DNA from 2 places in the Zongyangia acetica genome. Region 2 is predicted to be linked to the other one. Evidence: predicted binding sites of a transcription regulator. Region 2 holds the regulator's gene; the other holds the start of a gene.
The links. The regulator HrcA, encoded in region 2, represses chaperone genes, less so after heat shock. The targets are predictions, from matches to a motif close to TGTTAGCACTCNNNNNNNNNGAGTGCTAACA.
Positions count from the first base shown of each region.

Region 1: the regulator HrcA is predicted to act here: its motif matches at 1,757-1,787, upstream of WGC32_RS06690 (co-chaperone GroES).

Region 1 is NZ_JBBEWN010000006.1:14,116-17,215, forward strand. It holds gene groL (chaperonin GroEL) at 1-1,393, opposite strand, end outside; gene WGC32_RS06690 (co-chaperone GroES) at 1,432-1,716, opposite strand; gene WGC32_RS06695 (TraX family protein) at 1,927-2,637, opposite strand; gene WGC32_RS06700 (AAA family ATPase) at 2,638-3,100, opposite strand, start outside.
Region 2 is NZ_JBBEWN010000002.1:204,662-227,714, forward strand. It holds gene spoVAD (stage V sporulation protein AD) at 1-247, shown strand, start outside; gene spoVAE (stage V sporulation protein AE) at 259-615, shown strand; gene WGC32_RS02770 (hypothetical protein) at 769-915, opposite strand; gene rpsT (30S ribosomal protein S20) at 1,135-1,401, opposite strand; gene gpr (GPR endopeptidase) at 1,568-2,440, shown strand; gene spoIIP (stage II sporulation protein P) at 2,542-3,696, shown strand; gene WGC32_RS02790 (hypothetical protein) at 3,721-4,053, shown strand; gene lepA (translation elongation factor 4) at 4,180-5,988, shown strand; gene hemW (radical SAM family heme chaperone HemW) at 6,048-7,169, shown strand; gene hrcA (heat-inducible transcriptional repressor HrcA) at 7,354-8,418, shown strand; gene grpE (nucleotide exchange factor GrpE) at 8,459-9,025, shown strand; gene dnaK (molecular chaperone DnaK) at 9,118-10,956, shown strand; gene dnaJ (molecular chaperone DnaJ) at 11,053-12,228, shown strand; gene WGC32_RS02825 (MarR family winged helix-turn-helix transcriptional regulator) at 12,543-12,974, shown strand; gene WGC32_RS02830 (ABC transporter ATP-binding protein) at 13,066-14,823, shown strand; gene WGC32_RS02835 (ABC transporter ATP-binding protein) at 14,823-17,231, shown strand; gene WGC32_RS02840 (cytidylate kinase-like family protein) at 17,248-17,850, shown strand; gene WGC32_RS02845 (NAD(P)H-binding protein) at 18,181-18,810, shown strand; gene WGC32_RS02850 (4Fe-4S binding protein) at 18,895-19,515, shown strand; gene WGC32_RS02855 (protein-ADP-ribose hydrolase) at 19,512-20,291, shown strand; gene WGC32_RS02860 (SIR2 family NAD-dependent protein deacylase) at 20,236-21,183, shown strand; gene WGC32_RS02865 (WD40/YVTN/BNR-like repeat-containing protein) at 21,205-22,530, opposite strand; gene prmA (50S ribosomal protein L11 methyltransferase) at 22,701-23,053, shown strand, end outside.

The DNA.
Region 1 (3,100 bases), on a different contig from region 2:
TGATAACGGAACCTTCCAGGCCTGCGTTCTCAGCAATCTGGCGGATAGGAGCCTCCAAAGCTTTCAGAACAATGCGAACACCGGTCTTTTCATCGCCGTCGCAGGACGGAATGATCTTCTCAACTGCTGGTATTGCATTGATCAGAGCGACACCGCCGCCGGCTACAATGCCTTCCTCTACTGCTGCTTTGGTTGCAGAGAGAGCATCCTCAATGCGCAGTTTCTTCTCTTTCATCTCGATCTCGGTAGCTGCACCAACTTTGATAACAGCAACGCCGCCAGCCAATTTTGCCAGTCTCTCCTGGAGCTTCTCGCGGTCAAATTCGCTGGTAGAAGTCTCAAGCTGTGCTTTGATCTGGCCAACTCTTGCCTTGATCTCATCAGGATTGCCGGCGCCGCCTACGATAATCGTGTTCTCTTTCTGCACCTTGACCTGACGTGCGCGGCCCAGCTGCTGCATGGTGGTATCTTTCAGATCCAGACCCAGCTCATCGCAGATAACAGTACCGCCGGTCAGGATGGCGATATCCTGCAGCATATCTTTTCTTCTGTCGCCAAAGCCCGGAGCCTTAACAGCGACGCAGGTAAAGGTTCCTCTCAGTTTGTTGACAACCAGGGTGGTCAAAGCTTCGCCCTCTACATCCTCAGCAATGATGAGGAGTTTCTTGCCAGCCTGTACAATCTGCTCCAGCAGAGGCAGCAGATCCTGGATAGCGGAAATCTTCTTATCAGTGATCAGGATGTAAGCGTCGTCCAGGACAGCTTCCATCTTATCGGTATCGGTGACCATGTAAGGAGCAATATAGCCCCGGTCAAACTGCATGCCCTCTACAACCTCGCTGTAGGTCTCAGCGGTTCTGGACTCTTCGACAGTGATAACGCCTTCTGCGGTTACTTTCTCCATAGCCTCGGCAATCAGATTACCGATGGTCTCATCACCAGAGGAAACAGAAGCAACTCTTGCAATATCCGCGGAGCCTGCCACCTGTTTAGAGTTGTTCTCCACCTCGGCGACAGCGGCCTTGACAGCCTTCTGGATGCCCTTCTTAACAACCATGGGGTTTGCGCCGGCTGCCACGTTCTTCATGCCCTCATTAACCAGAGCCTGTGCCAGCAGTGTAGCGGTTGTGGTACCATCACCTGCTGCATCGTTGGTCTTGGTAGCAACCTCTTTGACCAACTGTGCGCCCATATTCTCAAACGGATCATCCAGGTCGATCTCCTTAGCGATGGTAACACCGTCGTTGGTGATCAGGGGAGAACCGAATTTTTTATCAAGAACTACATTTCTGCCCTTGGGGCCCATGGTAATTTTTACTGTATTTGCCAGTTGATCAATACCAGACTGGAGAGACTTTCTTGCCTCTTCGCCATATGCAATGATTTTAGCCATAATGAAAACCTCCAATAATACTTCTATTTAGAAATTCCTTATTCAACAATTGCCAGGATATCGGACTGACGCAGGATAATGTATTCCTGTCCGTCGATCTTCACATTGGTGCCTGCATACTGGCTCATCAGAACCTTCTGGCCTTCTTTGAGGTACATTTTAACCTCTTTGCCATCTACCATACCGCCCGGTCCAACGGAGATAACTTCCGCGATCTGGGGTTTCTCTTTGGCGTTACCGGCCAGGATGATCCCGCTCTTGGTTGTTTCCTCTGCTTCCACCATTTTAATCACGACTCTGTCCGCGAGAGGTTTGATTGTCATTTGTAGTTCCTCCTTGTATGATATGATTGTATCAACATATTATTAGCACTCTTTATTCCCGAGTGCTAAGTTATATTTTAGCTATTTTTTCATAAAAATCAAGACCTTTTTGGATTATTTTCACTTTATTATAAAATTTAACAAATCGTTCAATATTAGTATGGTTTTCCCTCCCTTGCCATATTCATGAAGGGCATTTCTCCAGGGAAACTACCTGATAAACTGCCTTATGGCGTAGAGAAGCCAAATGTGCAGCGGGTAGAAAAGGTAGAAAAACCAACGGGTGACTGTGCTGTCCTTTCCTCTCTTCCCGTTATAAAAGAGAATAGGAATGATCGCGAATATCATTATCCACTGGGGATTGACCTGCCAATAATACTCTGCCGGCATCAGCGGCAAAATGGCGGAAGATACAAGACAGGCAATCAGGTAGCCCAGCGTCAATCTTCCTCTGTGTCCATGGAAGCAATAAAACGCCAAGCTACAAGCGATGCCAATAAGCCCGGCTTCGGTCAGCAAAGTAAAGAGCATCGACGCCACAACACAGAGAAAGCTGACGAAGCGGTGTTTGCCCTTAATAAAACTATCCACGAAGATGACAACCAACAGGCATCCGGCAAGTCCCAGAAAGATGTTATTGGTGATCTCCGGCCCATTGTGGAAAAGGTGTTTCATCCCCTCGTTTCCCAGCTGCATAAGAACACCGCAGCCAAACAGGCGGAGAAAATACTTGCCCACATTCCTAGTGTGGAAAAAGGCTTCAACCATGAGGAAAAAGAATACCGGTGCGCTCAGCCGTCCGATATAGCGCATCCAAAAGGGCATTCCCGGTATAAACGCACCGATGTGGTCAATAACCATGCAGAAAAGGGCAAACATTTTGAGCCCCCATCCGCTGATAAGTCCTTTTTGCTTTGCCATCTATTCGTCCTCCCCATTGCTCAGCAGTTCCCGCAGCATCCGCTGTGGATTTTGCAAAAATTCTTTGGTGATAAAATAATGTTCTGTCTCCTGATAGGGGGTTAAGGTGATACCATTCTCTCCCAGTACATAAATCTGGGCGTCCGGATACGCCATGAGGATGGGAGAATGGGTGGCGATGACCAGCTGGGATTCTTCCCGGACCAGTTCCCCCATCCGGGAGAGCAGGCTCAGCTGCCGTGCCGGGGATAGAGCCGCCTCCGGCTCGTCCAATAGATACAATCCCTTACCCCAAAATCGATGTAGTATCAGGGAGAGAAAGCTTTCTCCATGGGACTGGCAGTGAAGGGATTTTCCCCCGTAGGAATCATATAAAGAAACAGGGCTCACGTCGTTGAGACGTTCCACTTCGGTGGCCACATTATAAAAGCTCTCTGCCCTCAAGAAAAATCCATCTCTGGGG
Region 2 (23,053 bases):
CGGTCATCATGCCGACTGTGGACTGCTCATCTACGACCGGGAAAAACAGGATGTCCACGCCGGCGGTTCCGGCTGCGGCTGTGCGGGTTCCGTCCTCTGCTCCTACATCCTCTCCCGGGTGCGGGACGGGGAGATTAAAAACATGCTCTTTATCGCCACCGGAGCTCTCCTGAGCCCCACCAGCGTACAGCAGGGACAGTCCATCCCCGGCATTGCCCATCTGGTGCATATCTCCCATACAAAGTGAGGTGAATTTGGATGGATTATATCAAAGCCTTTGTAATCGGCGGGCTGCTCTGCGTCATCGCCCAGCTGCTCATCGATAAAACCAAACTGACCCCAGCCCGGATCCTGGTCTCCTATGTGGTGGCCGGCGTGATCCTCGGCGCTTTGGGCCTCTATCAGCCCTTGGTGGACTTCGCCGGCGCCGGCGCCACCGTCCCTCTGACCGGATTTGGCAATCTGCTGGCCAAAGGCGTCCACAAGGCCGTAGCGGAACAGGGGCTCTTAGGCGTTCTGACCGGTGGTATTACTGCCGCTGCCGCCGGCATCTCCGCCGCCATCTTTTTCGGTCTACTCATTGCTCTCATTTTCAAGCCAAAAGAGAAATCCTAGCCTGCCGGGCGGCAGTCTTCCGCCCAGTCACCTGTGCTGCAAGGGCGGTGGATTTTGTCGTCCCATCTGCGGCAGCAGTGTAAAAAGGCAGCCGTGGTCCCATAGACAAAATATAAAAAGGACGGCGTTTCGCCGTCCTTTACTCTCCATCGTTTATATGCCGCAGTCGTTATAGTCCTTCCATTTTTCCCGATAGGCCCGCTCACTGGCCATCCGGTAAGCAATGTACGCCACAGAGGCCACCAAGGAAAAAATGCTCAGCACCACTGTCAAGAATTTCAGCTTGTCTTTAGACATCATCTATAAAACCTCCATCCGTCAAAGATACAGAAATAGAACACAAGGTTATCTTGTCTCTATGATAAACAAAGCGGCCCTCGGTGTCAACTGGTATTTCCTGCGGTTTTGAGCGGATTGTGTCATTCCGTGAAAAAAGCATCCGGGAAAGTAAAAAAGCAGTTTGTATGCTGTCACTCCAGCACACATCCTGCTTTTGCGTGAGACAATATTCGCTAAAGGCTATTTTGCAGCAGCGGCATTCATCTTGCTGACAAGATGAGATTTCTTTCTGGATGCGCAATTTTTATGCATAAGCCCCTTTGCACAAGCCTGATCGATCTTTTTAACTGCCAGCTTTACGCTGTCCTGCATATCGGCCGCACCTTCCGCAGTGGCAAGCTCAGCTTTTTTGATGACGGTTTTGAGGTTGCTCTTGAGGGCTTTGTTCTGCATGGCTTTCACTGCATTGACCTTAACTCTTTTCTTTGCAGATTTAATGTTAGGCATCATTACACCTCCTTTTATAACTCGAAGACAGTACAAATTATATTAGCATTATTTTTTCAAAAAATCAACTGGTTACGCTTAGAAAATTGCGGTTTTTCCGTAAAAAACTTGATTATTTTTGCTTTTCTCCCCGTCTGGGGGACAAAGCAGCCAGAGGAGGCCCAAAATGAACTTCCGCACCGACCTCGCCATAGAGGCAAGGGAGTTTCTCACCGAAAAGGAAATTCCCGGTATCACATCACAGGACAGCCAGATCGGTAATGTCCAGGTTAGCACCATCCAGGTCCATAGTCAAGAGGCCGCTCACCGGCTGCACAAGCCCATCGGGACCTACATTACCATTACAGTGGAGGCCTTTTCCGCCTCGATTACCGCGGCTGACGACGCTGTGGAGGCCGTCTGTTCCTCCCTGCGGCGGCTTCTGCGGAGGCGGGGCCTGACCTTGGTGGTGGGACTGGGCAACCACAACATTACTCCCGACGCCCTGGGGCCTTTGGTGACCGAGGGCATCCTGGCCACCCGCCACATCCAGGGGGCGGCGGCTTCTGCGGCAGGGCTGGACACTCTGGCCCCGGTGGCGGCCATCTCCCCCGGTGTTTTGGGGCAGACCGGCATGGAAACCTCAGAAATCATCGGCGCCCTGGTCGACTTTGTAAAGCCCGATCAGGTCATCGTCATCGATGCCTTAGCCGCCCAAAATCCTCAGCGCTTGGGGCGAACTGTGCAGATCTCCGATACCGGCATCTCTCCCGGCTCCGGGGTCCTCAACCGCCGCAAGGAACTGAGCCGCTCCACCCTGGGGGTGCCCGTCATCTCCATGGGGGTACCCACTGTTGTGGATTCCACCACCCTGGCCCACAGCGTTTTGGAGCAGGCGGGGGCTTCCCTTCCCCCGCCGACCTCCCAGAGCGCCATGATGGTGACGCCCCGGGACATTGACACCCTGATTTCCCGCTCGGCCAAGGTCATCTCCCTTGGCATCAACAGCGCCCTGCAACCGGATATCAGCCGGGAAGACCTAATCTATTTGACCATGTAGCCTGCCCGTCCTCGGTAAGCATACCCTTCCCCTCCTCCGCATAGAAATGATAATGGCGTTCGTTTTGTTTCCCGACCCAAAGGGAGGAGGTTATGCATTTGATGCGAAAAAGAAGGAATCGCCGTCTGGGCCGGACGGGTAAAAAAATCCTTTCCCTTTGTCTTGTGGCGGCCATTTTGGCCGTTTGCATTAAGGTAGCGGCTGTGTCCGCCCCCTATATCGAAAAATTCACCCAGCAGGCGGCGGTTCTCTCCGCGGTCCTGGGGATGCCCGACGGCGGCCTTTCCCTGATCCGCCAGCGCTTTGCCGATGAGATCGACGACGGGGAGGAGGAATCCGACCCCTATGTGACGCCGCCCTCCACCACCAAACCGGAGTCGGAATCCTCTGAGGAATCCCAGTCCGAATCCTCTTCCTCCTCAGAGTCCATCCAGGTGGAGCCGGTGCCGGAGGAAAACCGAGGCCCCATTGTGGAGCGGACCTATACCGCCCAGGCCGGCGGTATCTACATCCCTCTGGACCACGGATTCCTCAAAAATTCCACCGAACTTTCCAACAGTGACGTGCAGGCCCAGCTGGACAAGGCGTGGGATTTGGATCTCTCCACCCCGGAGGAACCTACCGTCCTTATCTACCACACCCATGCCACCGAGGCCTATGAGCCGGTGACCCGGGACTACTATGATGACAGGTATAATTCCCGCTCTACCGAGCAGGATAAAAACATGATCCGGGTGGGGGATGAGATTGCCAAACAGCTGGAGGCTGCCGGTATCGGGGTCATCCACGACACCACCCTCCACGATTACCCTTCATACAACGGCGCCTATGAGCGCAGCGCAGAGACCATTCAGAAATATTTAGATGAATATCCCTCCATCAAAATCACCATCGACGTCCACCGGGACGCCATCGAGGAAAGCGACGGCACCCGCATTGCGCCGGTGGCGGAAATCGACGGCAAAAAGGCGGCCCAGATTATGATTATTTCCGGCTGTGACGACGGCACCATGAATATGCCAAACTGGCCGGATAACCTCCGTTTTTCCGCCGCCTTTCAAAGCCAGATGGAGGCCGACTATCCGGGATTGACCCGCCCCATCTTCTTTTGCTACCGCCTTTATAATATGAATAAGACCCCTGGCAGCCTGCTTCTGGAGTTTGGCGCTCACGGCAATTCCCTGGAGGAGGCTGTCTATTCCGGGGAGCTGTGCGGCAAGGCCTTGGCTGAGCTGATCCTATCCCAGGGGGAATAATATGAAATAAGGAAGTCAAAACACATGTCCAAAGAGCAGCTTCGCTATTTTTTTGCCAGCTTTGCCATTTCCATCCTCCTCTATCTGGGGATGATGGGCATCTTCGTCGCTGACATTCATTCCCGCGCCCGTGGCTTCGGCGATGACAACGCCCTGCTTCTGGTTGAAAGGACAGGGGAAAATCAGGCCAATATCACCTGGCTGGGCAAGGATTACACCCTGGATACCGGCATCTTTACGGATATCCGGGAAGCTGTCTACCCCTTTCGCGCCCTCATCCCCATCCGCTACCGGTTTATCCCCGATCTGATCTCCTACGCCGGAGGGCTTGACTGGCAGCAGGTTCTTCCCTTTTGAATATTTCACCAAAGCGCCCCATCTCTGTTGCGAAGGGCGCTTTTGTTGTGCTATAATGAGCTGTAAATCCCTTGGATTCCGCCCTGCCTAGGGGCGCTTTAGACAACGGCGAAGAGGTGATCACTGTTGCAGTATGACCGCGAACACATCCGCAACTTCTGCATTATCGCACATATAGACCACGGCAAGTCCACCCTGGCCGACCGGATGCTGGAGATGACCAGCACCGTGGCCCAGCGGGACATGGAGGACCAGATTCTGGACAACATGGAGCTGGAACGGGAGCGGGGCATTACCATCAAAGCCCGGGCCGTCCGGCTGGATTATGAGGCCAAAAACGGGGAGCATTACTGTTTTAATCTCATCGATACCCCGGGACATGTGGACTTTAACTATGAGGTTTCCCGCTCCTTAGCCGCCTGCGAAGGGGCCCTTTTGGTGGTGGACGCCTCCCAGGGCATTGAAGCCCAGACCCTGGCCAATACCTACCTTGCCATTGAGCACGACCTGGAGGTCGTGCCTATCATCAACAAAATCGACCTGCCCGCCGCGGATCCAGACCGGGTCTGCCACGAAATCGAGGACATCATCGGCATTCCCGCCCTAGATGCTCCCCGGATCTCTGCCAAGGCGGGGATCAATATCGAAGAGGTGCTGGAACGGGTGGTCACCGATATCCCCGCTCCTCAGGGGGATGACCAAGCCCCTTTGAAAGCGCTGATCTTCGACTCCTATTACGACAGCTACAAAGGCGTCATTGTCTATGTCCGGGTCATGGAGGGGACGGTCCGCCCCGGCATGACCATCCGGATGATGGCTTCCGGCTCCGAGTTCACTGTGGTGGAAGCCGGTGCCATGGGGGCGACCAACCTGATCCCTCTGGAGGAGCTTTCCGCCGGACAGGTGGGATACATCACCGCCAGCATTAAAACGGTACAGGACACCACGGTGGGCGACACTGTCACCGACGCGGCAAATCCGGCGGCGGAACCCTTGCCCGGTTACCGGAAGGTCAACCCCATGGTGTTCTGCGGCATCTACCCTGCCGACGGGGCCAAATATCCGGATCTCCGGGAGGCCCTGGAAAAGCTTCAGCTCAACGACGCATCCCTCTCCTTTGAGCCGGAAACCTCGGTGGCGTTGGGCTTCGGCTTCCGATGCGGATTTTTGGGCCTGCTCCACATGGAGATCATCCAGGAGCGGATTGAGCGGGAGTTTAATCTGGACATCATTACCACCGCTCCCAGCGTTATCTATAAGGTCATCCTCACCTCCGGGGAGACTGTCTATATCGACAACCCCACCAACTTCCCCGACCCTGCCACCATCCAGGATGCGGAGGAGCCTATGGTCGCCGCCAACATCCTGACCCCCACCGCCTATATCGGCAACATCATGGAGCTGTGTCAGGAGCGGCGAGGCGTCTACAAGGATACCAAGTATCTTGACACCGACCGGGTAGAGCTTCACTACGACCTGCCTTTGGGGGAGATTGTCTACGACTTTTTCGACGCTCTCAAGTCCAGGACCAAAGGCTATGCCTCCTTCGACTATGAGATGAAGGGCTATGTTCCCTCCCGTCTTGTCAAGTTGGACATCCTTTTAAACGGCGAGATCGTAGACGCCCTCTCCTTCATCGTCTTTGCCGACAACGCCTATCCCAGGGCCCGCCGGATCTGCGAGAAGCTCAAAGAAAATATTCCCCGCCAGATGTTTGAGGTGCCCATCCAGGCGGCCATCGGCGGCAAGATCATCGCTCGGGAGACGGTCAAAGCCATGCGCAAGGATGTATTGGCCAAGTGCTATGGCGGCGACATCACCCGGAAAAAGAAACTTCTGGAAAAACAGAAGGAAGGCAAAAAACGGATGCGCCAGCTGGGTACTGTGGAGGTTCCCCAGGAGGCCTTTATGGCTGTCCTCAAGCTGGACGACTAAATCTGTCAAAACCGGCCGCCGCGACCTGCGGCGGCCTTTTTCTCAAAGGAGGTCTTTGGATGCCCCAGCCCATCGGCATTTACATCCACGTTCCCTTCTGCCGCTCCAAATGCCCCTACTGCGATTTCTATTCCCTCCGGGGCGGCGATGAGGCAATGGATGCCTACACCGCCGCCCTGCTCCGTCATATTGCTACCGCCCCCACGGAAAAGGCGGACTCCGTTTATCTGGGAGGCGGCACCCCTACCTTGCTGGGATCCCAGCGGCTTTCCCGGATTTTGGAGGCGGTGGCCGCCCATTTCCCACTCTCTAAGGACTGTGAAATCACCGCCGAGGCCAATCCCAGAGCCGCTGAGGGGGATACCATCGCCGCCTTAGGGAGGCTTGGTTTTACCCGGGTGAGCTTTGGCATGCAGTCGGCCGTTTCCTCCGAACTGCGCCTTCTGGGCCGCCGCCACACCCGGGAAGAGGTGGCCCAGTCGGTGGAGCTGGCCCGGCAGGGCGGGATAGACAACATCTCCCTGGACGTCATGCTGGGGGTCATCGGACAGACAGCCCCCTCCCTCTCCCAAACGCTGGATTTTGCCGCCTCCCTAAAGCCCACCCATATCTCTGCCTATATTTTAAAGGTAGAGGAGGGCACCGTTTACAACTCCCCCCGCTTTCTCTCCCAAATCCCCGACGAGGATACCCAGGTCGATCTGTATCTGGCCGCGGTGGAGGGGCTTTCCTCCTTGGGCTTTCATCAGTATGAAATTTCCAACTTTGCGAAACCGGGCTATGAGAGCCGCCACAACCTGAAATACTGGCGGTGCCAGGAATATCTGGGCTTTGGCCCTGCCGCCCATTCCTACTACGGCGGCAGCCGCTTTGCCCTGCCACGGGACCTGGAATCCTTCTGTAAAGCGCCCGGCTTCGGAGACATCCCCTTTGATGGCGTCTGCGATGGGGGCGGCTTTTTCGAGGAGTTCATGCTGGGGCTGCGGCTGGCAGAGGGGATCAACCTGGATCAGCTGGGCAGCCGGTTTTCCGTTGACGTCTCCCCTTTGGAAAGGGCTTGTCCGCCCCTGGAGCGCCGGGGTCTTCTTTGTCTAAACGGACATCATCTCTCCCTGACGACGGAGGGGTTTCTCCTCTCCAACAGCATTATTTCTCATCTCTTGAATACTATCTCCTGTTAAAAAAACGCGGCCGAAAAACAGCCGCGTTTTCTTTTTTGGCAGTCTCTGTGGACGATTGCCAACATTTTTGTAAATAAACTATGAAGTCCCTTGACATACTAAAAGAGAAGTGATACATTGATAACTGTAAGATTTAGCACTCCATAATCAAGAGTGCTAAAATAGCAAAAAGAGGTGATACGCTGTGGAACTGGATAGACGGAAGATGCAAATCCTCTCAGCGATCATCGAGATTTACACCAAAACCGGTGAGCCGGTAGGATCCAAGCTGCTGGCGTCGGTGATGGATTACGCAATCTCCCCCGCAACCATCCGCAACGAAATGGCGGCCCTGTTTGAGATGGGTTATCTTGAACAGCCCCATACTTCAGCAGGGCGTGTGCCCTCCCACAAGGGATACCGGCTCTACATCAACAACCTGATGCAGACCCAGCCCCTGACCGCCGCAGAAAAGGCGGAAATTGACGCGCTCTTTAACATTCAGCACCCCGATCCCGACCAGTTGGTAGAAGACGCGGCTACGGCCCTGGCCCAAGCCACCCACTGTGTCACCGTTTCCTCCACCATGACGCCGGAGGATGTAACGGTGCGCCGGATCGACATTATCCCCTCCGGGCCCAGGACCTTGGTGGTCTTGGTCATCGCCTCCAACGGCGTGGTCAAGAGCAAGGTCTGCCGGGTGGATTTTGCCGTCACCCCCCAGGTGCTGGATTTCTTCCGGAAATATGTCAACTCCCGGTTCAGAGGTCAATCCTTGGAAGGCGTTTCCAAGCTCTACCTTCAATCGGTGGCTGTGGCCCTGGGAGAATATTCCCGGGTGTTCACGCCGCTGCTGGTCTGTATCTTCGATCTGTGCCGGCAGATTTACGCCGGGCGCTACTACGTAGAAGGAGAAACCAATCTGCTTACCTATCAGGAGTTCACCCCTGTAGCGCACGACCTTCTGACCTTTCTCAACAAGCGGGATGAAATGCTCCGGCTCATCAACGAGGAGATGAAGGATAAAAACGTCTCCATCGGCAAAGAAGCTGGAAAATCAGAGCTTGCCGATTCCAGCATTGTCATCGCCCGCTATAATGTAGGCTCTTCCAGATCCGGCATCATTGGCATTGTGGGGCCGGTGCGGATGGATTATCCGAAACTCATCCCCCACATCCAGTATTTTGCCGACACCTTGGGACGGCTTCTCACCGAAATTTCCGAAGAGGAGGATATCACGCCGGAGACGTCTTCATCATCCAACGAATAACATTTCACATACATCATGAAAACCGAAAGGAGACATTGACGTGGCCGAAAAGAAAAACAAGAGCCCGGAGGCCGCCGAGCCGGAAACTGCTTCCCAGCAGGAGGCAGCGGGCACCGAGCAGGAAACCCCTTCTCAAAGCGCCCAAGCAGAGCAGGAGGCAAAGGCTCCCGACGAAACCGAGGCCCTCAAAGAGCAGGTCAAGGATCTCAACGATAAGCTGCTGCGCTCCATGGCCGAATTTGACAACTTCCGCAAGCGTTCCCAGCGGGAAAAGGATCAGATTTATACCGACGCCAAGGCGGATACCGCAGCTCAGTTTCTGACGGTGCTGGATAATTTCGAGCGTGCCCTGGCCACCGAAAGCACCGACGAGAACTTCCGCAAGGGAGTGCAGATGATCTACGACGGACTGCTGGAAACCATCAAAAAGCTGGGAATTGAGGAGATCAATCCCACCGAGGGAGACTTTGATCCAACGCTGCATCACGCGGTGATGCATGTGGACGACGATTCCCTGGGCCAGTCCCAGGTGGTAGAGGTCTTCCAGAAAGGCTACCGGATGGGCGACAAAATCCTGCGGTACGCCATGGTGAAGGTTGCAAATTAAGAAGCAAAGGCCCTGGGCCTTTCACATAAATGCAGAATATAACGAACTGAAAAGTATAGAATTCGAATGTAAGATTCGAGGAGGAATTGATTATGGGAAAAATCATTGGTATTGACTTAGGTACTACAAACTCATGTGTCGCCGTTATGGAAGGCGGCGAGGCTGTCGTCATCCCCAACGCGGAAGGCGACCGGACAACACCTTCTGTTGTCTCTTTTAAAAACGGTGAGCGTCTGGTAGGACAGGTTGCAAAACGTCAGGCCATCGCTAATCCGGATCACACCGTCAGCTCCATCAAACGCCATATGGGCTCTGACTATAAGGTAAATATTGATGGCAAAGGCTTTACTCCCCAAGAAATTTCCGCTATGATCCTGCAAAAGCTGAAGACTGACGCAGAAGCCTATCTGGGCGAAAAGGTCTATGACGCGGTTATTACCGTACCGGCTTACTTCACCGACGCACAGCGCCAGGCTACCAAGGATGCCGGCCGGATTGCCGGACTGGAAGTCAAGAGAATTATCAACGAGCCCACCGCCGCAGCACTGGCTTACGGCGTAGATAAAGAAAACGATCAGAAGATCATGGTTTACGACCTGGGCGGCGGCACCTTCGATGTCTCCATCATCGAAATGGGCGACGGCGTACAGGAAGTACTGGCCACCGCAGGCAACAACCGCTTGGGCGGCGATGACTTTGATAACCGGATTGTCAACTATCTGGCCGACCAGTTTAAGAAAGAAAACGGCATCGACCTGACCGGCGATAAAATGGCGATGCAGCGGCTGAAAGAGGCGGCGGAGAAAGCAAAAATCGAGCTTTCCAGCGTCACCCAGGCCAACATCAACCTGCCCTTTATCACCGCAGACGCCACCGGCCCGAAACACATGGATATGAACCTGACCCGGGCAAAATTCAACGAACTGACCGCTGACCTGGTGGAAGCCACCATGGGTCCGGTACGCCAGGCTCTGTCCGACTCCGGCCTGTCCGCTTCTGATCTTGATAAGATCCTGCTGGTAGGCGGTTCCACCCGTATCCCCGCTGTTCAGGAAGCAGTTCAGAAGATCACCGGCAAAGAGCCCTTCAAGGGCATCAACCCCGATGAGTGCGTCGCCATCGGCGCGGCTATCCAGGGCGGCGTCCTGGGCGGCGACGTCAAAGGCTTGCTGCTGCTGGATGTTACCCCTCTGTCCCTGGGCCTGGAAACCCTGGGCGGTGTCTTCACCAAGATCATTGACCGCAACACCACCATCCCCACCAAGAAGTCCCAGATCTTCTCCACCGCTGCTGACGGCCAGACTTCGGTTGAGGTCCATGTCCTCCAGGGTGAGCGTGAGATGGCGAAAGATAACAAGACTCTGGGTATGTTCCGTCTGGACGGCATCCCTGCTGCGCCCCGGGGTGTGCCTCAGATCGAGGTAACCTTCGACATCGACGCCAACGGCATTGTCCATGTTACCGCAAAAGATCTCGGCACCGGCAAGGAGCAGAACATCACCATTACCTCCTCCACCAACATGTCCAAGGAGGACATTGAAAAGGCAGTCAAAGAGGCTGAGCAGTATGCCGCTGAGGACAAAAAGCGCCGTGAGGAAATCGATGTAAGAAACGGCGCAGACCAAATGGTCTATCAGTGTGAGAAAACCCTCACCGACCTGGGTGACAAGATCGACGCCGCCGATAAAGCGGATGTCCAGGCCAAGGTAGACGCCCTGAAAGAAGCGCTGAAGGGCACCGATCTGGAGGCCATCAAGTCCCGCCAGGATGAGCTGCAGAAAAAGTTCTATGAAGTCTCCTCCAAAGTATACCAGCAGACCCAAGCAGCCGGTCAGGCTGCAGGCGGCGCTGCCCCTGGCGCTGAAGCTCCCCACGATGACAACGTGGTGGACGCCGACTACAAAGAGGTTGACGAAGACCAGAACAAGTAATATACTAAAACAGCTGCGCGATGATAAGACTGGGCCTATACCCGGTCTTATCTTGTGCAGGTGGTTTGTGACAATTCATACGTAAGGGTGATCAATTTGCCAGAAAAGAGAGATTATTACGAAGTCCTTGGCGTCGAAAAGGGCGCCTCGGAGGACGAGATCAAAAAAGCATATCGTAAAGTTGCAAAAAAGTATCACCCGGACCTCAATCCAGGAGATAAGGAAGCAGAAGCCAAATTCAAAGAGGTTGGAGAAGCCTATGAGGTCCTCTCCAATCCTGAAAAGCGCGCGCGTTACGATCAATTCGGCCACGCCGGCGTGGACCCGTCCTATGGGGCGGGCGCAGGCGGCGCGGGAGCTTATGGCGGTGCAGGCGGCTTTGGATTTGACGATCTGGGCGATATCTTCGACAGCTTTTTCGGCGGTGGTTTCGGTGGCTTTGGCGGAGGCGGCGGTTCTCGGAACCCCAACGGACCTGTACGGGGTAACGACCTGCGCTCCTCCATCGTCCTCAGCTTTTTGGAAGCGGCCAAAGGCTGTACCAAACGGCTGAAGATTTCCCGGCTGGAAACCTGTAAAACCTGCGGCGGCACCGGCGCCAAAAATGCCGACGCCATCAAGACCTGTCCTGACTGTCACGGCTCCGGCCAGGTACGGGTGACCCAGCGGACCCCCTTCGGCGTCATCAACTCCACCCGGACCTGCTCCAAGTGCTCCGGTAAAGGAAAAATCATTTCCGATCCCTGTACGGCTTGTAACGGCTTGGGTCGGGTTCGTGTCAACAAGACCATCGAGGTCAACATCCCCGCCGGTATCGATGACGGCCAAACCTTTGCTGTATCTGGCCAGGGGGATATGGGCATCAACGGCGGGCCTGCCGGTAACCTGAACGTCAATGTCAGCGTCCGGCCCGACCCCATCTTCGACCGGGATGGCTTCGATGTTTGGTGTGAAATCCCCATCACCTTCACCCAGGCGGTCTTTGGCGACGAGGTGGTAGTTCCCACCATCGACGGCAAGGTGAAATACAGCATTCACGAAGGAACCCAGCCTGGCACCACCTTCCGGCTTAAAAACAAGGGAATCCCCCTCATCAATGGCCGGGGACGGGGCGACCAGTACGTCAAGGTCACCATCGAGGTGCCCAAGAACCTGAGCGCAAAGCAAAAGGATCTGCTCAAGCAGTTTGAGGGTGCTTCCTCTGAGAAAAACTATGAGAAACGGAAAGGTTTCTTCGATAAGCTCAAGGACGCTTGGGAAGGTAAAAGCTAAATAGTCCTATAAGTTGTCCCACGTCTAACGGGAAACTTTAACCATATTCCCATATCCCGGGAATTTGAAACAATGAAAGGCTCCGTGAAAAAATACACGGAGCTTTTTTATTTCCGTTTACAGATTGAAATAGGAGCTTTCAAAACATTCCACCCATGTTTTTGTCCCGGCCGGAAAGAGTCTAAGGCCAGCCCCCTCGGCAACGCTCCATCGGCTTTTTGAATATTCAAAAAGTATTCACAGTTTTATCTTATGAAAGATAAAACTGTGATCTATAATCTAACCTAGTTAGTTTTTTGAGGGGAGGTCCTTTTATGGCTACCCAAGCGCAGATTGAAGCCATGCTCCATAAGCTGGAGCAATTTCATCCTACTGCTTTTTTCAAACGGATGGATGAAACCCAAGCAGGCATTGGAGCGGTGCTCCGGCTGCTTGATGAGTCTAATGAAACTATCACCGCGGGGAAGATCAGTGACATTCTGAATATCAGTACAGCGAGGGTGGCAGTTTTAATAAAAAAGATGGTAGCAAGAGGATTGATCACCAAGGAACACGATGTGTCTGACGCCCGTGTTACCATCGTGAAACTTACTCCTTTGGGAAAACAGCTCATCTTCAAGATGCGGCAGGATCTGTATCAGCAGATGGGACGCATCATTGACCAGATTGGGGAAAAACGCCTGTTGGAATTTATCGACACATTTCATGAGATCCGGAAGATCGTAAGTCCTCCGGAAATCGGCTAATTGGAAGGCTCTCGAATTTCGCCTTTCCCTCCTTTCCAATTATTCTCTCCATTTTATTCGCATGAAGTAAATGTAAGAAGGAGTGCAGTCCATGCTCAAGATTTTTAAAAATCTTAGAAAAAGGGAATGGTCACTTGTTGCCCTCTCCCTTGTCTTCATCGTCATCCAGGTATGGCTGGATCTGAAAACGCCCGAATACATGGCGGAAATCACCACCTTGGTGCAAACGGAAGGAAGCGCCATGGCGGATGTCCTTATTGCTGGCGGCCAAATGCTGCTATGCGCGCTGGGGAGCCTCATCTCATCTGTGGCGACCGCTGTCTGCGCCGCCAGTATCGCTTCCTCCTTCGGTGGAATTCTCCGGGGGAAGCTGTTCAGCAAGGTCCAATCTTTCTCCATGGAAGAGATCGGCCATTTTTCTACCGCCAGCCTAATCACCCGCTCCACCAACGATGTTACGCAGATTCAGATGCTCATCGCCATGGGTCTGCAGATGCTGGTCAAGGCGCCCATTATGGCTGTGTGGGCCGTATGTAAGATTGCCGACAAACAGTGGCAGTGGACCCTTTCCACGGCAGCGGCAGTGGTGATACTGCTCATCATCGTCGGCATCTGCCTGCTTTTGGCCACACCAAAATTCCGGAAGATGCAGAAACTCACCGACGATGTAAACCGTGTGACCAGAGAGAACCTAACAGGCCTTCGGGTTGTCCGTGCTTACAACGCAGAAGACTACCAAGAATCAAAGTTTGATCGTGCCAACACAGCCCTGACAAAAAATCAGCTTTTTGCCCAGCGCACCATGGCCTTTTTGCTGCCCAGTATCCAGATGGTAATGAGCGGTCTCTCCCTCGCCATCTATTGGATTGGCGCAGTGCTCATCGACCAGGCCGGGATGCAGGGAAAGCTCACCCTGTTCTCTGACATGATGGTGTTCTCTCAATACGCCATCCAGGTTGTCATGTCCTTTATGATGCTGGTGGTCATCTTTGTCATCCTTCCCCGTGCCTCTGTCGCCGCCAGACGTATCCAGGAGGTACTGGATACCCACCCCACCATCGTGGATGGAACAAGGACAGAGGGGCAGCAAGGCGTCACCGGCGAAGTGGAGTTTAAAAATGTATCCTTCCACTATCCCGACGCTGAAGAATGCGTGCTGAAAAACATTACATTTACCGCCCACAAAGGGGAAACGGTGGCCTTGATCGGCTCTACCGGTTGCGGAAAAAGTACCGTCATCAACTTGGTTCCCCGTTTTTACGACGCGACCGAGGGGCAGGTTTTGGTAGACGGCGTTGACGTCCGGGAGTATTCCCAGAAAGCCCTGCGCAACAAAATCGGTTACGTTTCCCAGAAGGCCACCCTGTTTTCTGGCAGCATCCGCTCCAATGTGGCCTATGGCGACAACGGCCGAAAACCGGCTTCCCTTGACCAGGTCAAAGAAGCCGTCGCCACGGCGCAGGCAAGCGAATTTGTAGAACAGATGGACAACAGTTATGACGGTTATGTGGCGCAGGGAGGCTCCAACCTTTCCGGAGGCCAGAAACAAAGGATTTCCATTGCCCGGGCCATCGCGAGAAAGCCTGAAATCCTTATCTTTGACGATTCCTTCTCGGCACTGGACTATAAGACGGACCGGGTCCTGCGAAGCGCCTTGGACAAAGAGTGCAAGGATGTAACACGTATCGTTGTGGCCCAGCGGATTGGAACCATCCGGGACGCGGATAAGATTATCGTCCTGGATGAAGGCAAAATTGCCGGTATGGGCAAACATCAAGAGCTGATGGAAAACTGTGAAGTTTACCAGCAGATTGCCCTGTCCCAGCTCTCAAAGGAGGAATTGGCGTAATGGAACATAAAGGCTATCAAACGGGCCAGCACCAAGTCAGGCATCATGGCCCGGCAGGCGGGCCGAGAATGGCCAGAGGCGGAGAAAAGGCCAAGGACTTCATCGGCACCTGGAAAAAACTGCTCGGTTACTGCCGCAGATATAGGGCGGCCATTGTCATCGCTCTGATCTGCGCGGGGATCGGAACCATCCTCACCTTGATGGGACCGGATAAGCTGTCGGATATGACCGACACCATCACGGCGGGAATCTCACCCAACACAGAAAAAATGGAAGAAATCGCCCAGACCATTTCACAAAACCTAACAGACAATACCCAAACCGTTATGGACGCCATTGCCGCTAACATCAGCGATGAAGAGAAGCTAAGCCAAAAGGCAGCCGATATTCTGAGTTCTCCGGATCTGACGGAGCAAGAAAAGCAGGCTTTTCAGGAAGTGATGGCGAATATGAGCTCGGAAGCGGAGGGAGCCAATGCGGCAGCACAACTTCTATCCCTGCCCAATTCTGTGCTGGAAGTCCTGATCGATGACATCCAGGTGGATGGGGCCAGCATTTCCGCGGCGGATCAGCTAGCGGCCCTGTCCTTTCTTGGGAACGTAGATAGCAGCGATGAAACTGCCGTTCAGAGCGCTTTGGGCCAGCTGCCGGAGCCTGTCCAGGCTGCGTTGTTCCAGGATATAACCGTTGACGGCGTCGCCATCACCGGCGCAGACCAGCTTTCCATGATGGAAGTCCTCTCCCAAGTGGACCCTGAGGATTCCGCTGCTGCGTTAGAAGCCATGGATCACCTTCCAGAGTCGGTCTACAGCCTGGTAAAACCCTCCATTGACATGGATAAAGTCCTGCAAATCGGCCTGCTTCTGGTTTCCTTCTATGCCCTCAGCTATATCCTCTCCGCTACCCAGGGCTGGATCATGTCCACCATTACCCAGCGGGTTTCTAAGGAAATGCGTTCCAACATCTCCCGGAAGATCAACAAACTGCCCATGTGGTTTTATAACCGCACCACCACCGGCGATGTCCTTTCCCGAGTGACAAACGATGTGGACACCATTGGCCAGTCCCTTAACCAGAGCATCGGCACCCTGATTTCCTCTGTCATCCTTTTTCTCGGCAGCTTGGTGATGATGCTGGTTACAGACGCCCGGCTGGCCTTGACCGCTATTCTGGCCAGCCTCCTGGGATTTGTCATCATGTTTGCCATTATGGGCCGAAGCCAAAAATATTTTGCCCGTCAACAGAAGCATTTGGGTGAAATCAACGGGCATATTGAGGAAATCTATTCCGGCCATACCGTTGTCAAAGCCTATAACGGAGAGGCAGCGGCCCAAGAGACCTTCGATGAAATGAACAAAAATCTCTGCAAGAGCAACTTCAAAGCCCAGTGCCTGTCGGGTATGATGATGCCTATTATGAGCTTTATCGGAAATTTCGGCTATGTTGCCGTCTGCGTCGTAGGCGGAGCCATGGCATTAAACGGCTCCATCAGCTTTGGCGTTATCGTCGCCTTTATGATGTATGTCCGCTACTTCACCCAGCCGCTGTCCCAGATGGCCCAGGCGGTGCAGTCCCTCCAGTCCGCCGCGGCAGCCGGCGAGCGTGTGTTTGAGTTCCTCGAGGCTGAGGAGATGGAGGATGAAAGCGGAAAAATTCAGAAGCTGGAGAATGTCAAAGGCGACGTTGTTTTCGACCATGTCAGGTTCGGCTATGAGGATTCGGACAGCGTCGTCATCCACGATTTCTCCGCCGAGGCAAAACCGGGCCAGAAGGTGGCCATTGTCGGCCCCACCGGCGCGGGAAAAACCACCCTGGTCAACCTGCTCATGCGTTTCCATGAGATTCAGGGCGGCGAAATCCGTATCGACGGAGTTTCCACCAAAGAGATGACCCGGGAGGCGGTGCATTCCCTGTTCTGCATGGTGTTGCAGGACACATGGCTCTTTGAAGGGACCGTCCGGGAAAACCTGATCTACTGCACCCAAGGCGCCAGCGATGAAAAGATGGAGGAAGCTTGCAAGGCTGTGGGACTGGATCATTTTATCCGCACCCTGCCCAAAGGTTACGACACCGTTCTCAATGACCAGGTAAACCTGTCCCAGGGGCAGAAACAGCAGCTCACCATTGCCCGTGCTATGATCGCGGATAAACCCATGCTGATTTTGGATGAAGCGACCTCATCGGTGGATACCCGCACTGAGCAGCAAATCCAGTCGGCTATGGATCAATTAATGGAAAACCGCACCTCCTTCGTGATTGCCCACCGTCTTTCCACCATCAAGAATTCTGATCTGATTCTGGTGCTGAAGGATGGAGATATTATCGAAAGCGGCAACCATGAAGAGCTTCTCAGCAAAGGGGGCTTCTACGCAGAACTTTACAACAGCCAGTTCGATCAAGCATCTTAAAAAGGGGGGATTCAAAATGAAATGCAGGTATATTACAATTGAAAGAGAGTACGGCAGCGGCGGTACTTCTATTGCCCATCTGCTTTCTGAGCAGACCGGCGTTCCGTGTTATGGCAGAGAAATTCTGGAAAAGGTTGCGAGGGAGCAAAATGTCTCCATGGACAGAATGCAGAGCTATGAGGAGTCGGTGACCAACAGTTTTCTCTATTCTCTTTACATGATGTCCCAGACGGCAGCAGTGAGCAATGATATGCTGACAAAGGATGGCCATATCTATGTGGCTGAGCAAACCGCGATTCAGCAGCTTGCCGCCAAAGGCCCTGCCATTTTCCTTGGTCACTGCGCCTGTGAAGCGCTGAAAGACCGCAAAGGGGTTGTCAATGTATTTATCCGCTGCACAGATGAACAGGCCAAGCGGCAGCGGATTATGGTGGACTATCAAGTCCCCGCGGCGCAGGTAGACAACTTCAAACGGAAGTTTGACAAAAAGCGCGCCAATTACTATCATGCCAACACCTCAAAAAAGTGGGATGATCTCAAAAATTACGACATTGTCTTGGACAGCGGCACCCTGGGTATTGAAGGCTGTGTCAACGCGCTCAAATCCCTCATAGGGTAAACGCTGTAGAACCGAATATATGCACGAAAAAGGGCCGTCCGTTGGCCAGATCAACGGGCGGCCCTTTTCTTTTTCAAAAAAGTTTTTCTCCCCCGGCAATGGGGCAAAAGCCCATAACTGCGCAATTGTTTCCTTTTGGTAACCGTCCAATTGTTTCCTCCCGGTAACTATACCACAATAAAGTGCGTACTTTACGGTCAAAATCCCCCTGGGTATAATATAGACAAGAGCTAAGGAACCCGGCCGGTCCAAAGCACATGACAAGATTCGTTGCACGCATCCAGACTGATGCGGCAGCACCCCACAGGGACACAAAAGGAGGAACCTTAGATGAAAATCGCAGTAATTTGTGCAAACGGAAAAGCAGGCAAACTAATTGTAAAAGAGGCTGTCAGCCGGGGACTTGATGTGACCGCGGTTGTTCGGGAAGAGAACCAGACACAGGCACAGTCTGTGCTGAAAAAGGATCTGTTTGATCTGACCTCTTCCGACCTGAAAGGATTTGATGTGGTCATCGATGCATTTGGCGCTTGGACTGAGGAAACCCTGCCCCAACACAGCACCTCTCTGGCCCATCTATGCGATATCCTTTCCGGCACCGATACCCGGCTATTGGTGGTAGGCGGCGCCGGCAGTCTCTACGTCAACCCCGAGCACACCGCCTGCGTGGCCGACGGCCCGGATTTCCCCGATGCCTTTAAGCCCTTGGCGGCAGCTATGGCAAAGGCCCTGGGAGAGCTTCGCAAGAGATCCGACGTCAAATGGACCTATCTGAGCCCGGCTGCTGACTTCCAGGCCGACGGTCCCCGCACAGGAAAGTACATCCTGGGCGGCGAGGAACTGACGCTAAACTCCAAAGGGGAAAGCGTCATCAGCTATGCGGACTACGCCATCGCAATGATCGATGAGGCTGTCAGCGGCGGCAACATCCAAAAGCGGATCAGCGTTGTCGTCCAGTAAGACGAAGGTCTTTATTGATAAAGAAAGCCACGCAAAGGGGTCCTTTGCGTGGCTTTCCCAAGTTTGAGTCAGGAGAGGTAAACCATGGATTATTTGAAGTTTTTACAGCAGGAGATTCACACAACCGTCGCCGCCACCGTCGATGACGACGGTCTTCCGGTCACCTGCGCCATCGACATCATGGACGCGGACGAAAATGGCCTGTACTTTCTCACAGCCAAGGGAAAGGGATTTTATCACCGGCTCAAAACTCAGGGATACCTGGCGCTGACCGGCATGAAGGGCCGGGACACCCTGTCCTGCGTGGCGGTGTCGGTCCGGGGCAAAATCCGGGAGCTGGGGGAGGCGCCCCTGCCCCGCCTGCTTCAAAAGAACCCCTATATGAAGGAAATCTATCCGACGGCGGAATCCCAAAAGGCGCTGACAGTGTTCCAGATCTTCGAGGGCACCGGCGAGTGGTTTGACCTTTCCCAAAAGCCTATTCAAAGGTTTTCTTTCTCCATCGGCCAGAGGAAGTCGGAAAAAGAAGGCTTTCGGATTACAGACGCTTGTACCGGCTGCCGGGCCTGTAAGGAGATATGTCCCCAAAATTGCATCGATTTTGGCTTTCTTCCCGCGGTTATTCAGCAGGAGCACTGCTTACACTGCGGCAACTGCCAGCAAGTCTGTCCCCAAAACGCGGTGATCCGGGAGGGAGCAAGATGACACAGGCAGAAAGACGGCGCTACCTCATCCAAGCGCTGCTCGAAGAGCGTCCCGAATATGCTGATATCCAGATCCCACCGGATGTGCCGGAGCAAAAAAGCCTGCTTCGCTCCCTTTTCAATGTACGCATGCCCTGGCCTATCAGCGAAGATTTTTTGAAGATGCAGGACGCCTACCTCCAGGAGGAAATCCGGCGCAAAGGCATAACCGGACTTGACAGCCTTCATCCGGTGCGGGAGGGCATCTATCTCTGGCAGGGGGACATTACCACCCTGCGCTGCGACGCCATCGTCAACGCCGCCAACAGCGGGATGCTGGGCTGCTTTGTCCCCTGCCACGGCTGCATTGACAATGCCATCCATACCTTTGCCGGGGTACAGCTGCGGCTGGCGTGCGCCCGCATCATGGATGGGCAGGGACGGCAGGAGGAAACCGGCGGGGCAAAGCTGACGCCGGCCTTTAACCTGCCCTGCCGCTACATCCTGCACACGGTGGGGCCCATTGTCAGCGGCCGGCTCACCCAGCGGGACTGTGACCTGCTGGCCTCCTGCTATCGCTCCTGCCTGGAGCTTGCGGAGGAAAATCATATCAAAAGCGTTGCTTTCTGCTGCATCTCCACCGGGGAATTTCACTTCCCCAACCGGCAGGCGGCAGAAATCGCGGTCAACACAGTCATGGAGTTCAAAGAGAAAACTCCCAGCAATATGGAGGTGATCTTTAATGTTTTCAAGAATATGGACGCAGCCATCTACCGAGCCTTACTCCAGCAAAATTGAACGGTTAAGGGTTGCGTTGGCAGGTGCAGACGCGGTGATTATCGGCGTCGGCGCGGGCATGTCCACCTCCGCCGGCTTGACCTATGACGGGGAGCGATTCCGGCGGCTTTTTTCCGACTTTGAGGAAAAATGTGGATTTCACGACATGTATTCCGGCGGATTCTATCCCTTCCCCACCCTGGAGGAACAGTGGGCCTATTGGAGCCGGTTTATTATGGCCAACCGCTACACAGATCCGCCCAAACCTGTGTATGAAAGGCTGCTCCAGCTTCTCAAGGACAAGGATTACTTCGTCATCACCACCAATGTGGACCACTGCTTCCAGAAGGCGGGAATTGACCGTCACCGGCTGTTCTACACCCAGGGAGATTACGGCCTGTGGCAGTGTTCCAAGCCCTGCCACAACAAAACCTACGACAACGCGGATGTTGTCCGCCAGATGGTGGAGACCCAAGGCTTTCAGATCACAGAAAAGGGGTTAAAACTGCCTGCCGGCAACCCGCCAAAGATGTCCGTCCCCACCGATCTGATCCCCCATTGCCCCCTATGCGGCGCTCCCATGGCCATGAACCTGCGGGCCGACAATACATTTGTGGAGGATGAGGGATGGCACCGGGCGGCCCAGCGCTACGAGAACTTTCTGCGCACAAGACAGGGGCAGCGCGTCCTATTCCTGGAGCTGGGGGTGGGCTACAACACCCCGGTCATCATCAAATATCCCTTCTGGCAGATGACGGCGCAAAATCCCAAGGCCACCTACGCCTGTGTCAATTTCGGCGACGCCCTCTGTCCCCGGGACATTGAAAAGCAGTCTATCTGCCTTGACGCGGATATCGGGGATGTGCTGAGCCAAATCGCTGGCCAGCCCTTCTCTCCTGGACTGGGAACCTAACATAGAGAAAACTTTTCCGGTTTAGCCCGGCTCATAGGAAGGCGGTTCATAAAGCCCCTCAAAGGTCCAGCTCAGTCCCAGATCTTCCGAAGTATAACGGGCCATACCAGTGCCTCCCATCAGATCGCCGTTTTCCCCCTGTCCCACCAGCATTACAAGCTTGCCCTCTTCCCAGGTAGGACATTGGGGGATGACAAAGGCGTCCGCCCACTCCCCTGCCGGGGGAATTTCCACCGGGGTAAAGGTTTTGCCCCCATCCTCGGTGCGGTAGAAATTGTGGGAGCCTTCTACCTCAGGATAACATAAAAATCCCACATCTTCACTGACAAACCCCGCCGACTGAAGCAGCCATGTCTCCGGCCCCCGGCCTGTCTGCTCCCAGGTGGCGCCACCGTCGGTGGTGCGGTAGATCATCTGTCCCTCCTGGGACATGGTGCGGCCGCCGGTGGCTACCACATAGCCGGTCTCCGGGGTGGGAAAGCTGACAAACTTGACCCGGACACTGTCCATGCTCCCGTCGATGAGGACATCCTGCCAGCTCTCTCCCCCGTCGTCGCTGTAGAGGATGGAAAGCCCTCTCTCCCAGGTGCCTCCATAGACAAAGGCAGTCTTTTCCGGGGTGATGAGATAACTGCCCTCCTGTAGCTGGTTGTAATAGGAATTGCCATCTCCAACCGTGCAGAGGGCTTCCAGAGAGATGGGAAGCTCGGTCCAGTTCTTTCCTCCGTCTAGGCTTACAGAACAAACTTCATCCTCAATTTTATAGGTGTACTCCGTCTGCTCGTAGGGGATTTCATCTATAAACTCCTGATTGTATTCATCCTGAGCCTGCTGTCCGCTGCCCTGATACTTGCCCAGCTCATAGGAAGCCAGAGTTTCCTTAAGGGTCATGTCATAGCGGAACCTTCCGTCGGAAAGCTGGGTTCGCTCAAACCATAGCACCCATTGGCAGGAAATCTCCCCGCCGTTCTGCATGCCCCAATCCTGGAAGATTTCTCCCCCTGCTCTCTGGGGTGTGGCGGTAAATTCGCAGAGTACCGCTAGATACTGCCCGTTTTCCAGCTCCTCAATGTCTGAGATATACCACTCTTCCAAGGTCCGCAGGCTGGAAAGATAGGGTTGTTGATACTGCTCCAAAAAGCCGTCCAGCCAGTGGACGGTAGCCAGGGTCAGGTTTTCTGTCTCCGCCTCCACCGAAAACTCCTCCGGCGCCAGGATGACGATACCCTCCTGCTGGCGGGCCCGATAGATGCCGTAGATACTAAAGCCCAGCAGCGCCGCAACCAGGACAATTCCAATGACCCAGATCATCTTCTGCCGCACCAGCCTGAAAAATTTTCCTTCCATAGCCATCTCCTTTCTTTTGTTCCTCTATTATAGCACGATGGTCAAACCAATGCTTTTCCAAAAGTTTGTAAATTTCCCCGCCCCCTTTTATCTTTACGGGGCGGGGAAAAACCGCTATAATAGAGGAACAAAAAACTTTGCGACAAGCACTACATCTTTGGAGGCCATCGATGAACTGGATACAAGCCGATATTTTTACCACCACCGCCGGCATCGACCCGGTGAGCACACAGCTGATTGCCCTGGGGCTTCCCGGCTTTGCCATACAGGACGCCCAGGATTTTCAAGACTTTTTGAAGGATACCACCATCCATTGGGACTATGTGGACGAAGAACTCATGAAACTGGCCCAATGTGAAACAAAAATCACCCTTTATCTGCCTGACAACCTCCAGGGGGCCGAACAGCTCTCTGGGGTAAAATCTATGCTGCGGGCACTCAAGGCCCAGGATACAGACCATTCCTATGGCCGGCTGGACATCGAGCTTGCCGATATCCAGGAGGAGGACTGGTCCACCGCCTG